One region of the Vibrio alfacsensis genome, then DNA from elsewhere that is predicted to be linked to it. Evidence: predicted binding sites of a transcription regulator. Region 1 holds the regulator's gene; each other region holds the start of a gene.
What was found. The regulator CRP, encoded in region 1, controls carbon source genes, mostly activating them, when cyclic AMP is high. The targets are predictions, from matches to a motif close to TGTGANNNNNNTCACA.
Positions count from the first base shown of each region.

Region 2: the regulator CRP is predicted to act here: its motif matches at 1,796-1,811, upstream of recB (exodeoxyribonuclease V subunit beta).
Region 3: the regulator CRP is predicted to act here: its motif matches at 1,612-1,627, upstream of malT (HTH-type transcriptional regulator MalT).

Region 1 is NZ_AP024165.1:2,856,792-2,862,143, forward strand. It holds gene VA249_RS13165 (phosphoribulokinase) at 1-694, shown strand, start outside; gene crp (cAMP-activated global transcriptional regulator CRP) at 934-1,566, shown strand; gene VA249_RS13175 (DUF1338 domain-containing protein) at 1,668-2,462, opposite strand; gene astD (succinylglutamate-semialdehyde dehydrogenase) at 2,724-4,181, opposite strand; gene astA (arginine N-succinyltransferase) at 4,210-5,229, opposite strand; gene VA249_RS13190 (aspartate aminotransferase family protein) at 5,339-5,352, opposite strand, start outside.
Region 2 is NZ_AP024165.1:2,385,690-2,391,041, forward strand. It holds gene recB (exodeoxyribonuclease V subunit beta) at 1-1,651, opposite strand, end outside; gene recC (exodeoxyribonuclease V subunit gamma) at 1,989-5,352, opposite strand, start outside.
Region 3 is NZ_AP024166.1:1,351,024-1,356,375, reverse strand. It holds gene malT (HTH-type transcriptional regulator MalT) at 1-1,419, opposite strand, end outside; gene VA249_RS20610 (glycogen/starch/alpha-glucan phosphorylase) at 1,986-4,439, shown strand; gene malQ (4-alpha-glucanotransferase) at 4,554-5,352, shown strand, end outside.

The DNA of each region.
Region 1 (5,352 bases):
TCGAGAGCAAGGCAAGCACATCAGCTACTTTGGTCCTCAAGCCAATGACTTTCCCGGCCTAGAATCATTTTTCCGCCAATTTGGTGCAGAGGGCACGGGCAGCGTACGCCGATACCTGCACACCTTTGATGAGGCGGTGCCTTACAATCAAATGCCTGGCACTTTCACACCGTGGCAAGACTTACCCGAAAACAGTGACGTCTTGTTCTATGAGGGGTTGCATGGCGGCGTGGTGGATGGCGAAGTAGACGTTGCTCAACATGTCGATTTTTTGATTGGCATGGTCCCTATCGTAAACTTGGAATGGATTCAAAAATTCGTCCGTGACACCCGTGATCGCGGACACTCACGTGAGGCTGTAATGGACTCCATTGTGCGTTCTATGGACGACTACTTAAACTACATTACCCCACAATTTTCTCGCACTCACATCAACTTCCAGCGCGTACCGACGGTGGACACATCCAACCCGCTAAACGCAAAAGGGATCCCAAGCCTAGATGAAAGTTTCGTTGTGATTCGCCTGCGCGGAATTAAGAATGTCGACTTCCCGTACCTATTGGCGATGATTGATGGCTCATTTATGTCACGCCATAACACCATTGTGGTGCCTGGTGGTAAAATGAGCTTTGCTATGGAGCTCATTGTTAGGCCAATACTGCAACAACTCATCGAAACGGGAAAAATCGGGTAGAAACGTCCGTATTAAGGTGTTTACTTTTCATACCGTGATCATGTGCACAGTTTTGCTTACAAAATCTCCGCCATGGCACGATTAAAATCAAGAAATCGTTTTAGAAAAAGGATACTATTTCTAACCGAAACATAAGAGAGCTTGCAGCATAGAAAAAGTGCTCTTATTCTAGTAGGCCAATTCAGGCTGAGCTAAAATATGGATAGCGCAAGCGTACCCTGCAGAGGAAGTGAGATATTATGGTTCTAGGTAAACCTCAAACCGACCCAACATTAGAATGGTTTCTTTCACACTGTCACATTCATAAGTACCCATCAAAAAGCACGCTAATTCACGCGGGCGAAAAAGCAGAAACTTTGTACTACATCGTTAAAGGTTCTGTTGCGGTTCTTATCAAGGACGAAGAAGGTAAGGAGATGATCCTTTCTTACCTAAACCAAGGTGACTTCATTGGTGAGCTTGGCCTATTCGAAGAAGACCAAGAGCGTACAGCTTGGGTTCGTGCTAAATCTCCTTGTGAAGTGGCAGAAATTTCTTTCAAGAAGTTCCGTCAACTTATCCAAGTAAACCCAGATATCCTTATGCGCCTTTCTGCGCAGATGGCTCGTCGTCTTCAAGTTACTAGCCAAAAAGTAGGTGACCTAGCGTTCCTAGACGTAACTGGTCGTATCGCTCAGACTCTTCTGAACCTAGCTAAACAACCAGATGCGATGACTCACCCAGACGGCATGCAAATCAAGATCACTCGTCAAGAAATCGGTCAAATTGTTGGCTGTTCTCGTGAAACCGTTGGTCGTATCTTGAAAATGCTAGAAGAACAAAACCTAATCTCTGCACACGGTAAAACTATCGTTGTATACGGGACTCGTTAATTTCTTAATCAGTTAGTTTATTCATTAACTAACTTCTCATCGAAATAACGTTCAAATTATAAAGCCACCCTCGGGTGGCTTTTTCTTTACTTGGATTCGTGTTATTTACTGTCCGTGCTCTCAAAGATTTTGTCTGCTGATGCCGCAACAAACCCCGAGTACAGTTCGCCGCTTTCCATCGGGTAACGTTTCGCAAATTCATAGAAACCACCAGGGATGACTTGTGCCCCATCCATGAATGTGACCGGGACTTTATCTGCCATGGTAGAAGACTGCTCTAAAAGTACTTCTGGAGTGCCTTTTACTTCACCACCATTTTCGTTAATGATAAAGCCTGCTTCTCGCAAATAGTCATTCACCTGCTTCACTTCTTCATACTGATTAAGCTGATTGACACTCACTGTAAAGTGGTTAGCTCCGTAACCATGAGCCGCTAGCCAAGAAGCGTATTCACTCTCTTTCGCTAAAATTTGGAAGTCAGCATAGCTAAGGTCCCACAAACGTCCGCCGTACAAAAAGTCACTGCCGGTCAGTTTAGAAGCATCAACCTGCTCTACCAGTTTATGAACAATGCCTTGTAGCTCTGGTGAGCACTCATCCACTTTCAATTCACTGATGAAGACTTTTGGTTGTTTCGGATCTGGATGCTCAAAATGTTTTGCCACCAGCTTTTTGCTTTCAAATACGTAGTCACCACAGGCTTTGTAACCCACCGCTAGGAATGGCTTCGCCAACGTTTCAATGCCTAGAGGAGCGACATTAAACGTACGCAGCGCAATATGGTCATTAATAAGAGGTTCATCTTCTTGTAGAAGTTGATGCACTTTAGCAGCAGATGGGCAAAGACGTTGAATATAGTCTTTCCACAGCGATTCAAATAGCAGGTCGGGCGTCATAACAACTCCTTGTTACGAAATGTTCAGTTATAGGTAGAAGAAGTTGACCACTCGTTCACAGCCGAAAGGCTGTCCAGAATTAAGAACGAGTGGTCATCAACCTGTGACGGTATGTGTGGCATTAAGTGCCAGTCAGTCAACACGCTCTGGAAAGTCTTAAGCTCACCTTTGGCGTTTGCCAGCGCTTACCTGAATTCTAATGAGGTAAATAGCTCTGGCCGATAGAAGCAGTAATACTTTGTCACCGCTTCGTATACTTGATTACAAGCTAACACCCGGGCTCAATGTTGCAGGTAAGATCGTTTCTTGTCCCTCCATTGATGCCATTGGGTACGCACAGTAGTCCGCTGCATAATAAGCACTTGGACGTAGATTACCTGACGCACCAGGGCCGCCAAACGGAGCATCACCACTTGCTCCCGTTAATTGGCGATTACGGTTCACGATGCCAGCTCTGATATGATCAACGAAGTAGTCCCACTCTTGGTCGTCAGTTGAAACGAGACCTGCGGATAGACCAAATCGCGTATCGTTGGCTAACTCAACCGCTTTTTCTAACCCTTCGTAGCGTACAACTTGCAGCAGTGGGCCGAAGTACTCTTCATCTGGTAACTCCGCAATGTTCGTCACATCGATGATCCCCGGAGAAACAAACGCCGCTTCACCTGCTTTTGCTTCAATCAAGCTTTCGCCACCCAGTGCTTGTAAGTTCGCTTGTGCATCCAAAATTAACTTGGCTGCCGCAACCGAAATTTGTGGTCCCATGAATGGCGCAGGCTCTGCAAAAGGTTGGTCTACACGAATATTGCGTGTCGCTTCCACCAGCTTCGTGATCACGGCATCGCCTTTGTCACCAAACGGGATATACAGACGGCGTGCACAGGTACAGCGTTGGCCTGCACTAATGAATGCCGATTGAATGATGGTGTAAACTGTCGCATCTAGATCACCGTAGTTATCCGAGATAACCATCGGGTTGTTACCGCCCATTTCAAGCGCCAACATCTTATCTGGCTGACCCGCGAATTGACGATGCAAGACGTGCCCTGTGTTTGCGCTCCCGGTAAACAACACACCATCAATACCTTTAGCATCGGCAAGAGCAATACCCGTTTCTTTCGCGCCTTGGACTAGGTTAATCACACCTTTTGGTAGACCAACTTCTTCCCACAGTTTCATTGCGAGTTCACCTGTCCACGGGGTTTGTTCAGATGGCTTGAATACAACGGTGTTACCCGCAAGCAATGCAGGCACGATGTGACCATTTGGTAGGTGACCTGGAAAGTTATAAGGACCGAATACCGCCATCACACCTAGTGGGCGATGACGCAATACAATTTGGTTGCCCGCAGCTTCACGGGTCGCCTCTCCTGTTCGGTCATGGTAGGCGCGGATAGAAATGGCGATTTTTCCGGCCATTGCCGCCGCTTCAGTGCGAGTTTCCCAAATCGGCTTACCCGTTTCTTTAGCGATAACTTCGGCGATGGTTTCGCTGTTCTCTTTTACTTTTTCAGCAAAAGCCAAAACGATCGCTTCACGCTCTGCGAATGGGCGTTTTTTCCACTCAACAAACGCTTCACGTGCCGCATCTACCGCTTGATTCACTTGTTCTGCGGTTGCACCTTTGCCTTGCCAAATCACTTCTTGATTATATGGAGATAAAGACGTTAGGGCTTCTCCTTGACCTTGTACCCACTCACCTGCAATCCAATGCGTCATTGTTTCTATCCTTAAAATCTGTCGTCAGTTACTGTGGAAGAAGACGGATAAAATCTCCGTCCTTAACCAAAAGCGCTTCCGCCAATTCAGGCGCAATTACGACGCTATGTGTCTCAGCGTCATACGCCGCCTTTGCCGCTGCGGCTCGAAAATCTGAAAACGATGAATTGCACATCAAAAAGTCTTGTGTGCTCGTGTGCGGTGCAATTCTCACTTGAGCTCGGAATGAGTGGCGTACCGACTCAATATTTCGTAAATCACATTCTACGGTTGGACCACCATCGAAGATGTCCACGTAACCGCGATTTGTGAACCCTTCATTTTCAAGTAACTTGAGCGCCGGGCGAGTGTTATCATGCACTTTACCGATGACAGCTTGTGCTTCTGGGCTCAACAAATTGACATAAATCGGCAGTTTTGGCATCAAGTCAGCAATAAAGCCTTTTTTACCAATCCCCGTTAAATAGTCTGCCAGAGTGAAATCAATAGAGAAGAAGTGTTCTTGTAGCCACTGCCAGAATGGTGAATTACCTTGCTCGTCGGATACACCACGCATCTCTGCAAAAATGGTTTCAGAGAAACGTTCAGGGTGCTCAGCCATCATTAAAAAACGACATTTGGACATTAAACGGCCATTCAAACCACCACGGAACTTCTCGCGCAAAAACAAGGTACATATTTCGCTATTGCCCGTGTAGTTGTTACCAAACGTCAGTAGCTTTACAACGTTATTAACGCCAAGCTTTGGCGATGAGTGAACGACTTTACTGATGTGGTAAGAGTAAAACGGTACGTCCCATCCGATCGAAGCTTCAATCCCCGTCGTGCCCGCGACCTCTCCGGTTTCAAAATCAAAGCCGACCATAAGGTAGCCCTCATCCCCCGCCTCTTTTATGTCTGTTTTAGCAAAGCTGTACTCTGAGTGTGTAATTCGATTGGTTAATAGCTCTTCATTAACCGGCAGAGATGTAAATCCATGACCTGATTCCACCGCACAAGTGTGCAGCGCATCATAATCCGACATTGCAATAGGGCGAACAACTAGCATCAATACTCCCTCCAGATGCAAGAAGATCCTAACTATAGTGTAGGAACAATTCCCCCATCAGCGATCCTCGATGGGGGCGTCTGCGTTGACAATAAACTGGTCGGCGCGTTTAAACTAACGTCG
Region 2 (5,352 bases), 470 kb from region 1:
TCTGCTTCTCGCCATTGACCAGACACGCTTGACCTTGTTGCGCTGCGGTCAAAATAGTTTGAATTTGGCTTGCTGTCGCTTCTGCCATAGCGGTAAGGTATTCACCTTTTGGCAGAGGTTTATCCTCCGCTTCTTGCAACCAATAAGTCAGTGCAGGTTGCTTTTGACCACCCATGGTCCAAACGCGTTTGTCAGCACTTGGGCTGTAATCCACGGAATGGAATGGAATGTCGGAGTCATAAATAAACGGGCTATCTGGTAGAGCAAAAATCTGGTTCACTGCCAATACCATATCGGCACTTGAGCGCCAGTTAGTGCCAAGCGTGTAGTGAGCACTAACTTGGTTACGCGCCTTGATGTAGGTAAAGATATCCGCACCACGGAAACCGTAAATAGCCTGTTTCGGGTCGCCGATCATAAACAAACCGCACTCAGGATTATCCAAATAAATGCGGCTGAAAATACTGTATTGCAGTGGGTCGGTATCTTGGAACTCGTCGATCATCGCTACCGGATAAAGCGTGCGTATACGCTCTGTCAGCAATGCAGTTTCATCGGTATCAATCGAGGCAGAAAGCTGAGTCAGCAAGTCATCAAATGACAACCATTGCTTCTGATTTTTTGCTTTTGCCAGCATCACGCGACAATGCTCAATCGCATGAGCTAATAGCGGCGCTTTTAAACTGATTGGGTTTGCTAGGAAAGCTTCAATCGCCTCAAACACAGGGTGCTGCGGCGCGGTGCCTTTTGGGGTTTTCTCAAGTAACACATTTTGTGCGAACTTCTCCAGCTTATCTGGATAGTCATACCCCGTAGTTTCTGTCGCTGCCCATGCATTGACGGCTTCTAACCACGTCGGTAGAGACTTTTTGGTGTAGCTGCGTTTGTTGATATCAGAGTCTGAAATCAGCGCGAGGAAATCATCTTGGCTATCACGCCATTGGGCTTTCAATCCATCAATCTGCTTTAAATTTTGCTCATGCAAGTCGGCAAGGCTGCCTTGCATTGCCGGAACAGAAAGAGTCAAAGGCGCACCCGTGAGGTAGTTGCTGATCTCATACAGCAGATCCGATGGCGAGCCCCAGAGTTGACGCACTTCTCCAGCCAAAGCAAATGGCAGAGGGTAGAAGTTGCGACGCCAGTAATCGGCAACCACTTGCGCTTTAAGATGGCTTTCGTCCGTCACAAACTCATTGTTGAAACGGCTACCGGATTCAAAGGCGTTTTGCGTCAGCATGCGTTGGCAGAAACCGTGAATGGTGTAGACCGCTGCTTCATCCATTTGGCGTTCGGCTTGCAATAGGATCTCAGCAGCTTGTTTATGATCCTCGATTTCTTCGAGCAAAGGCTGGATAACGGGATCTGAGCTTTGACCGCGAGCGAATGCGATCCTCGCATCGTGAATACGAGCACGAATACGATCACGCAGCTCCGCCGTTGCGGCTTCGGTAAAGGTCACCACCAGAATTTGATCCACGGTCAACGGCACGCGATGTTTTGTGTCGGCACTGCCATGCCCTAACAGGAGTCGCAGGTACAAACCCGCAATAGTAAAGGTTTTACCCGTACCCGCCGATGCTTCAATTAGCCTTGCACCATGCAATGGAAAAGTCATGGTTTGCAGTGGAGTTGGAACTGACATTTGCGCCATAACGCTGAATCTCTCCAAGTATTCAACAAGAACGTGCTGATATTCAAAGGCAAATCGCTTCTAAAGATCAACACATCCTATAATGTGATCTATCGTTAAAAATTCTATTAATCTATCTAATAGGTTGGAATGTTTAGACCTTTGTGCGATCTCACTCACGGTTATCATTTGGGAGTACCGTTAGTATGCGCCTCACGAGATAAGCCAAGCCTTACAGGCCGCTACACTCAAAAGAATCATGGTCCCTCTGACCTTGTGGCCGTACAGCGAACGCCCTACAAAAAATAATGATTTTCTGGCGGCCACCCTACTCTTTTCTTTATCTAAATAATCCAACTTACTTTTCATCATCGGCATCCATCGCCGCCAATCTTGCGCCTTGAAGAACCAATGCGGTCAGCATGCGAACTTCTGCCGCTAGCTCATCATTCCAAGCTGGCCAAATACGCGAAATATACACGTTATTTCCTTCGCCTGGACTCATGTAGCCATCATTGAATGCATCCGCCATTTTCTTCAGCGATTTCTCTTCGTCATCAACCCAGTGGCCACGACTAAAGCCCGCCTCAACACACGCCAGTGCTGTTTTCGGGAAGTATGGCAATGGTTTGGTCATGCCTTCAAAAAACAAACGTACTAATTCAGCAAGAAGTTGTTTTGCTTGTACCGCATCTGCCATTGCTGGGTAAACTAAATGCACCGCGCCTTCCTTGCGGTCATAACCGATAACGTGGGTCTTTCTAGCGTGACCAGAGGCAGACATAGCAAGATGATCAATCCATGCAGCAAGGTAATCCTGCGCACGAATTTTACCGCTGCGGTAGCGAATCAAACCGGACTGATAGCATTGAGTTAGCCAACCGGTTAGACGGATGTTTTTTCCTTCACCAAGCACATCAAAGGTAAGGTCGATTTCTAAATCGTCTTGCGGTGCGCCGGATAAGAACGCCAACTTATCCACCAGCTCTTCCGCTTGCACGCGGTTGGTTTCAAACTCGATATCACCAAATGCGCCAACCGGTAATTTGCCCTGTGCGCGTTGCTCACTCATAAAGTGCTTGAGTACATCTGCTTTTGCGGACGGTTGGGTAATGGCGGTTTCGAGCAAGGTTTCTAGTAGTTCATCACGCATTTGGTAGCTTTCTAAGCCGCCTAAAACGAATGGCTCATCGTCTTCCATCACAGGCAATGGTGGCTCGAACATCACTTTCAAACGGCGGTTAAAGAAATACTGCACTGGCAAGCGCCAGAAACGTTGCAATTCAACCAAATCCAACTCAATGGGGAAAGTCGCACCAAGCAAGTAATTATCCAATGCGCGGTTAAACTCACGGCGTGCATGACCTTGCCATTGACTGCTTTGGGTCAACGCCGCTGGAATCCACTCTTTGGCATAGCTTGAATGAGAACCTTGGAATGCGCTTGGGCTGAATGGCACCATTGCATGCACATTCACTAACTCGTTGAGTAGCTTATCGCCTGAATCATCGACTGGCTGGTCTTGATCACCATCTAGGCAATAGTTCTGATGGCAATATTCCATCAACTCAGACACCAACACGGACGGCACACGCTCGGTGTTATCTTGAATAGAACGCCCAACGTAACTGATGTACAAACTTTGTTGCGCAGACAGCACGGCTTCTAAGAATAGGTAACGGTCATCATCTCGGCGTGAACGGTCGCCCGGTTTCGTGCGCCCTGTCATTAAGTCAAAACTTTCTGGTGGCATTGAGCGCGGGTAGACCCCATCGTTCATACCCAGCAGACACACGGTTCTAAATGGGATCGAGCGCATCGGCATCAGAGTACAGAAGTTCACTTGTCCAGCAAGGAAACGCTGGCTGACCCGTGTTCCTGACAGCTTGTTTTGTAGATACTGACTGACAATAGAAGGCGACAAGGCATCATCAAATGCCGCATCGGTTAGCTGTTCTTTCAGTTGGCTTAAGGTATCTCGAATGGACTTGAGCGCCATTTCCCCCTCCAGCTCAACAGAGAAGAAGCTATCCAACATCGCCACCAAGGTTTCACGCCATGCATCAATCGACTGAACATGGGAAAGTTTGCTGCGATACTGGCTAATTTGTTGAATAAAATGGGCTAACTTGCCGGCAAGTTCTGCGCCCATACCTTGCACTTCGTTGTATGGCGAGAGACTACCCTCTTGCGCTTCAAACAAACCGGAAGATTCTGGCATTGCGTAACCTAATAACATACGCTGGATACCAAATTGCCATGTGTTTTGGCGGGTTTCTGGCAATTCAAATTCACAGCCTGTATTCGCATCTAATCCCCAGCGAACACCCGACTCTTCCACCCAACGTTTCGCTTGTAAGAAGTCATCTTCACTGAGATCAAATCGCTTCAAAATAGCAGGCGTTTCTAACAGCTCTAATAGCTCAGATGCTAAGCAACGCGTATTAGGTAAATTCACTAATTGCATGAACGCTGCCAAAATCGGGCTTTCTTGATCAGCCGTTCGGTCTGAGATCGAATAAGGAATAAATCGCTCACCGGGGGCGTTGCCGAATACCGCTTGAATCGCAGGGCTGTAGGCATTGATATCCGCCACCATGACAATAATGTCGCGCGGTTTCAGTGTTGGGTCGGCATCGAACATCGCCAAAAGCTGGTCGTGCAGCACTTCCACTTCTCGCATTGGGCTATGACAAGAGTGCAAGCTGAGCGATTTATCACCCAAACTCACCACTTGTTTGTGCTGACTGCTGTCGATTTGCTGGTCGTCTTGGTGCTCTTCTAGGTTAAGAATGTCTGCTTGCAGTTGATGGAGCAGACTGTCGCGCTCGACATCAACGAAAGCTTCAATCTCATGGGATTCTAGTTGCGATAACAAATACATATTGTCACGCCCTAGCTTACCCATCGAAGCCAATAAGCTATTGCCCACCACATCGGTATGCAGTTCATCAATCACGTTTTCTTCTAGTGACCCTTTTAGCTGCTCACTCTCACCTTGTACTTCAGAATGGTCTTCTTGCCACACCACGTGCTGGCGATGTTTTGCTGCTAACCGCGCTAGGAATTTACGGTCACGGACTTCACCCCAGTAGTAACGACAAGGGTTAGTAAACATCAAATGCACATCGATATGTTCACCAATGGCTTTTAGGGCATCCATGTAGCGTGGCGGCAATGACGAAATGCCAAACACAAAAAGACGTTTCGGCAGATGGTCGAAGTTACCGTTAAAGCTCTCAAGCGTATCAATAAAGTGTTCATACAGATTGGCACGATGATAAGGTGATTGCCCTAACGTCACAGTATGATCGTACAGTGCTTGCCACAAAATCGGCTGCCACGGGTGTTCATCTTCAAGTTCAGCGACGGTTTGTCCCGCTTCCCAGCTTGCAATCCATTCTGGGCGATACACCAAATAACCATCGAAAATATCGGCGATTTTCTCGGCCAGTTGATACAACTTAGAGTTGTCGTTGTCATCTTGAAGATAGCGAGCTAATGGTTCGAATGCATCGTCGTGTAGTAAGCCTGGGAGCAAGTGCATTAATTTCCACGTCATCGACTCTTTATTGAATGCGCTTCGCTTTGGTACATCAGGCAAAACTTGGGTGAACATATCCCAGATAAACGTCGCTGGCAGGGGAAAATCTAAGTTCGCGGCAACACCAAACTCTTTTGCCAATTCCATTTTTAACCACTGAGACATACCCGGGCTCTGC
Region 3 (5,352 bases), on a different replicon from region 1:
TTCCAACGCGCGCTCTGGTTGGTTACTGTTGATAGCAACCTGAGCGAGTAGCGCATTCGCTTGACCTTGATAACCTGAATCGAGTTCAATATTACGTTTTTGATGCTCTTCTTCTGCCTCCGCTAGTAGCTCTCCAACTTGATTGTAGCGGTGTTGGCTTTGCGCCAACCATGCACGTAACATGGACAGCTTAGGGTGGCTGAATAACAGTTCTCTATCCAGTTGATTGATCGCTTCTTCGAGGGTGGTTAGCTCACCTTGGTTAAACATCTTCCAACCAAATTCGTTTAGAATTTCCACGATCAAATCGGTATCGCTCGACTTTTGCGCATGGTGAATAGCTTGGTGGGGTGATTTTTGTTTTAGCCAAGCGACCGCAGCATTGCGGTGTAAATCTTTTTCTTGTTGTGGAATGCGGGCTAAACGTTCGTGTGATAAGAACTCACCAAACAAATTGTGGAAGCGGAACCAGTTCTGCTCTCCCTCTAGAGGATAGATAAACAAACCATAACGGTTTAGCGACTCAATCATTCCTAGCGCATCTTCGCGTTGAGTCAAAGCGAATACGAGTTCGTCATTAAAGTGATCGAGAACAGACACTTGCATTAAAAAGTGGCGCGTTTCGTTGTCGAGTAAATCAAAGACTTCTTCGACCAAGTAATCCCATAAATGCGCGTGATTAAATTGAGAAACTGATTCGACGGTTTGCGCTAAGGTGCGATTTTGATGTTGTGCTTGAAGTGCTATCAACTGTAACGCAGACGGCCAACCCTCGACATAGGTGCGTAGATTGTTTGCCATGTCTTCATCGATACCATCGGCGATGCGCTGATTAAAAAAGCGCGTCGTTTCTTCTGTATCGAATGCCAACATTTCATTGCCGATTTCGATCATTAAATCACGGACACGCAAGTTTGCAGTGCCAAGTGGTGGCGCCGCACGACTTGTTACTACCACCGTTAGGTTATCGGGCATGTGCTTTAAGAAAAATCGCATGGACTCATGAATTTCGTCGTTGGTGACCAAATGGTAATCATCCAATACAACATAACACTCGTGTTGAAAGTCGGACATTTCAGCGAAAACTTCGCTAAATAATGATCGTAATGAAGAGAACTGACGCTTTTCAGCAAGCTTTTGCGCATTTGAGCAGTTGTAGTTTGTGGCTTTATTCAATGCTTGCAGTAGGTAGTTTACGAAGCGAAAACCGTCGTTATCACTGTCGTCAATGCTATACCAGCCCACATTGGGCTTATCTGATAACCACTGAGCTGCCATGGTGGTTTTTCCGTAACCAGCAGGCGAGCGGAATAGTACTAATTTGTAGTAAGGCGCTTGTTGTAGTAAGTCCAATACTCGCGGTCGTACGATTGCATTATGTAGGCGACCTGGACGAGTCAGTTTAGATGGAATCCACATTATTTATTCTGTCCTTAATTTTTTGAGCTAGCGAAACTTAAAAGAGACTCACAAGATTAAATTTGTTCTGTGTGAAAATTGTACAGCGTCTTGAGTCGCTTTGGATGTTACGACATCAGAATTGCCTCTGACTTTGATCCACTTCCTAATTCTCAAGAGTTGCTGAAAATGCCACCAACTACGCCCTGTATTTGTGATATTGGTCACTTTAACATCGCAAGTATTGATTTGATGTAGAATGAGTTGCACATCTATGACGAAAAATTTATGGATGTTAGAAATTGAAATGTGATCAATGAGACACTTTTTACACAAGATTAAAAAAGGAAAATAAAAAACGTCATGAACAAAATTTAGTCTTTCTCTGAGTTCACTGTGATCCGAATCACTAAGAAATGTGCTCAGAGGAGTCTTGTTGAGATTTGGATCACTAACTTTACAGGCTTTTCCCCTCTACGCCCTCCGTCCTCCTCCCACAAAGGATGAGAAATAGGAGGATGTTTATTCACAGTGGGAAATGCACGATGTATGGCAGATGAATTACTAAATGACGTGAGAATTTCTTAATGAAACCTACTCAACAAAAACAATTTGATAAGAAGTCGTTCCAAGAGAGTGTGAAGAAGCATCTATCGGTAACTTATGCACACACGATTGAAAATGCAGACAGCCGCGCATGGTACCTAGCAATGGGTCGCGCACTGGCAGAATTCACGACTTGTGACTTGCTTGCTACAGAAGAAGATCCTCGCATCAAGAATGCGAAAAGTGTTAACTACCTTTCTCTAGAATTCCTAATCGGTCGTTTGACGGGTAACAACCTAATCAGCATGGGTCTTTATGAAGAGATCACTGAAGCAATGGCTGAACTTGGCTACAACCTAACAGACCTTCTAGAAGAAGAGCGTGACCCATCATTGGGTAACGGTGGTCTAGGTCGTCTAGCGGCGTGTTTCATGGATTCATGTGCAGCGCAAGAATTCCCAACAGTCGGTTACGGCCTGCATTACGAATACGGTCTATTTAAGCAGTCTTTCAAAGATGGTCGCCAACAAGAAGCACCAGACGCGTGGCGCGGTGTTGAGGGTTACCCTTGGGAAATTGCTCGTCCAGAACTAGCACAAGAAATCGGTTTCTACGGTCACGTTGAAGTGGTCAACGAGAACGGTAAAGAAGTTCGTAAATGGGTTCCTGGCATGTCTGTAAAAGCAATGCCTTGGGATCTACCTATCGTCGGTTACGAATCAGATACGGTTTACCCTCTGCGTCTTTGGGAATGTCAGGCAATTGCACCATTCTCACTAGCGAGCTTTAACAATGGTGATTACTTCGAAGCGCAACACGCGTTGATCGATGCAGGTAACATCACGAAAGTGCTTTACCCGAACGATAACCACGAAAAAGGTAAAACACTGCGTCTAATGCAACAGTACTTCCACTCAGCAGCATCGGTACGCGATATCCTACGTCGCCACGAAGCGGCAGGCTACTCGCTAGCGGATCTACCGAAGCAAGAGACTATCCAGCTTAACGATACGCACCCAACAATTGCTATCCCTGAGCTAATGCGCATCCTAATGGATGAAAAAGGTCTGACTTGGGAAGCAGCATGGGAAATCAGCTCTCAGACATTTGCGTACACCAACCACACGCTACTTCCAGAAGCACTAGAGACATGGCCAGAGTCGCTAATCCAGCGTCTACTTCCACGTCACATGGAAATCATCTTTGAAATCAACCACCGCTTCCTACAAGATGTTCGTAAGATGTGGCCTGGTGACGGCGAGAAGCAAGCGAAGCTTTCTATCATCCAAGAAGGTTTCAACCGCATGGTTCGCATGGCAAACCTATGTGTAATCGGCTCTTACGCAGTAAACGGCGTAGCAGCACTTCACTCTGAATTGGTTAAGAAAGACCTATTCCCAGAGTTCCACGAAATGTACCCAACTCGTCTACACAACGTAACGAACGGTATCACGCCACGTCGTTGGTTGAAGTTCTGTAACCCAGGTCTTTCTCAGCTAATCACTGACAAGATCGGTTCTGAGTGGCCAGCAAAACTTGAGCAATTAGAGGGCATTGCTAAATACGCAACAGACGCGAAATTCCAAAAAGAATTCATGGCTGTTAAGAAAGAAAACAAACAGCGTCTTGCTGATTGGGTTCTAGATAACATGGGTATCGAGCTAGATACTAATGCTATCTTCGATGTTCAAATCAAGCGTCTGCACGAGTACAAGCGTCAGCACCTAGATCTGCTGCACATTCTGTCTCTATACCACCGCATCCTGAACGAACCTGGTTTCGAGTGTGAGCCACGCGTATGTTTCTTCGCAGCGAAAGCTGCGCCGGGTTACCACCTAGCGAAAGAAATTATGTTCGCAGTAAACAAGGTTGCAGAGAAGATCAACAACGATCCTCGCATCGGTAACAAACTGAAAGTGGTATTCATCCCTGACTACCGCGTGAGCATGGCTGAGATCATCATCCCAGCGGCAGACGTTTCACAGCAAATCTCGCTAGCGGGTAAAGAAGCATCGGGTACAGGTAACATGAAGATGGCGCTGAACGGTGCTCTTACTATCGGCACGATGGATGGTGCGAACGTTGAGATTCGTGAAGAAGTGGGCGACGAGAACATCTACATCTTCGGTCTTGATGTAGAGGGTGTGAAAGCGGTTAAAGCAGCTGGCTACAACCCTTACGACTACTACAACGCCGATCACCTACTGAAAGCGTCTCTAGACCTACTAACAGGTGACGAGTTTACGCCAGGTCAACCAGGTCTACTGCGCGCAACATTCGATAGCTTACTAGATGGCGGTGACCCATACCTATGTCTTGCTGACTTCGCATCTTATGTGAAAGCGCATGAAGAAATGGGCAAACAATACAAAGACCAAGCAGGCTGGGCTAAGAAAGCAATTCTTAACACTGCCCTAGTTGGTAAGTTCACATCAGACCGCTCGATTCGAGACTATGTGAACAACATCTGGAAACTTGAAGCGGTGAAACGCTAAAACCAGAGTTAAGACCAAGGTAGCCGAGCGCTACCTTTGGTCATTTCAAAGATCAGTTATTGATAACAATAAAACCCTACATGGAAGGTGTTGGTATTACCTTCGGAGAAAGCGATGAAACAACAAACAGCATTAAAGAAAGTCGCAGACATGGCACGTTTAGCTGATAGCTACGTCAGCGCGTGGGGAGACGAGGCAAAAGTTTCAGAAGAGACACTGCGCCGCTTGCTCACTTCACTTGGCTACGATACGAGCAGCGATGAGAAGCTATTGGCTTCAGCAGAGAAAAAGCATAAAAAAGATGTACTAGCCCCTGTTCTTGTTTTGCGCGATGGCGATGCTATTGAAGTAGAACTAAACCTAGGCATGAGTGCTCGTGAGAGCGAATTTAACTGGCGTTTAGAAACAGAACAAGGAGAGGTACTTGAAGGCTACCTTCAGTCTCAAATTGTTCGTGATGAGCGAGCAGAGGGTGGCCCTCTAGTGTTTGAATTGCCAAAGAACTTGGCATGGGGTTACCACAAACTGATCATCAGCCGTAAGCGCCGCAAAACGCCGTACGAAATGTCATTGATCATCACACCGAAAGCGTGTTTCAAACAAGATGCGCTAGAGAACCATAAAAAACTATGGGGTCCTAGTATTCAGCTTTATACGCTGCGCACTCAGCACAACTGGGGTATCGGTGACTTTGGCGACCTTAAACAGTTGGTAAGCGACATCGCATCTCGTGGTGGTGACTTCATCGGTTTGAACCCAATTCACTCATTGTTCCCTGCGAATCCAGAAGGTGCGAGCCCATACAGCCCGTCTTCTCGTCGTTGGTTGAATATCATGTACATCGACGTCAGTTCTGTGCCTGAATTCGCACTAAGTGCGGAAGCTCAGCAACGTGTTGGCAGCGCTGAGTTCC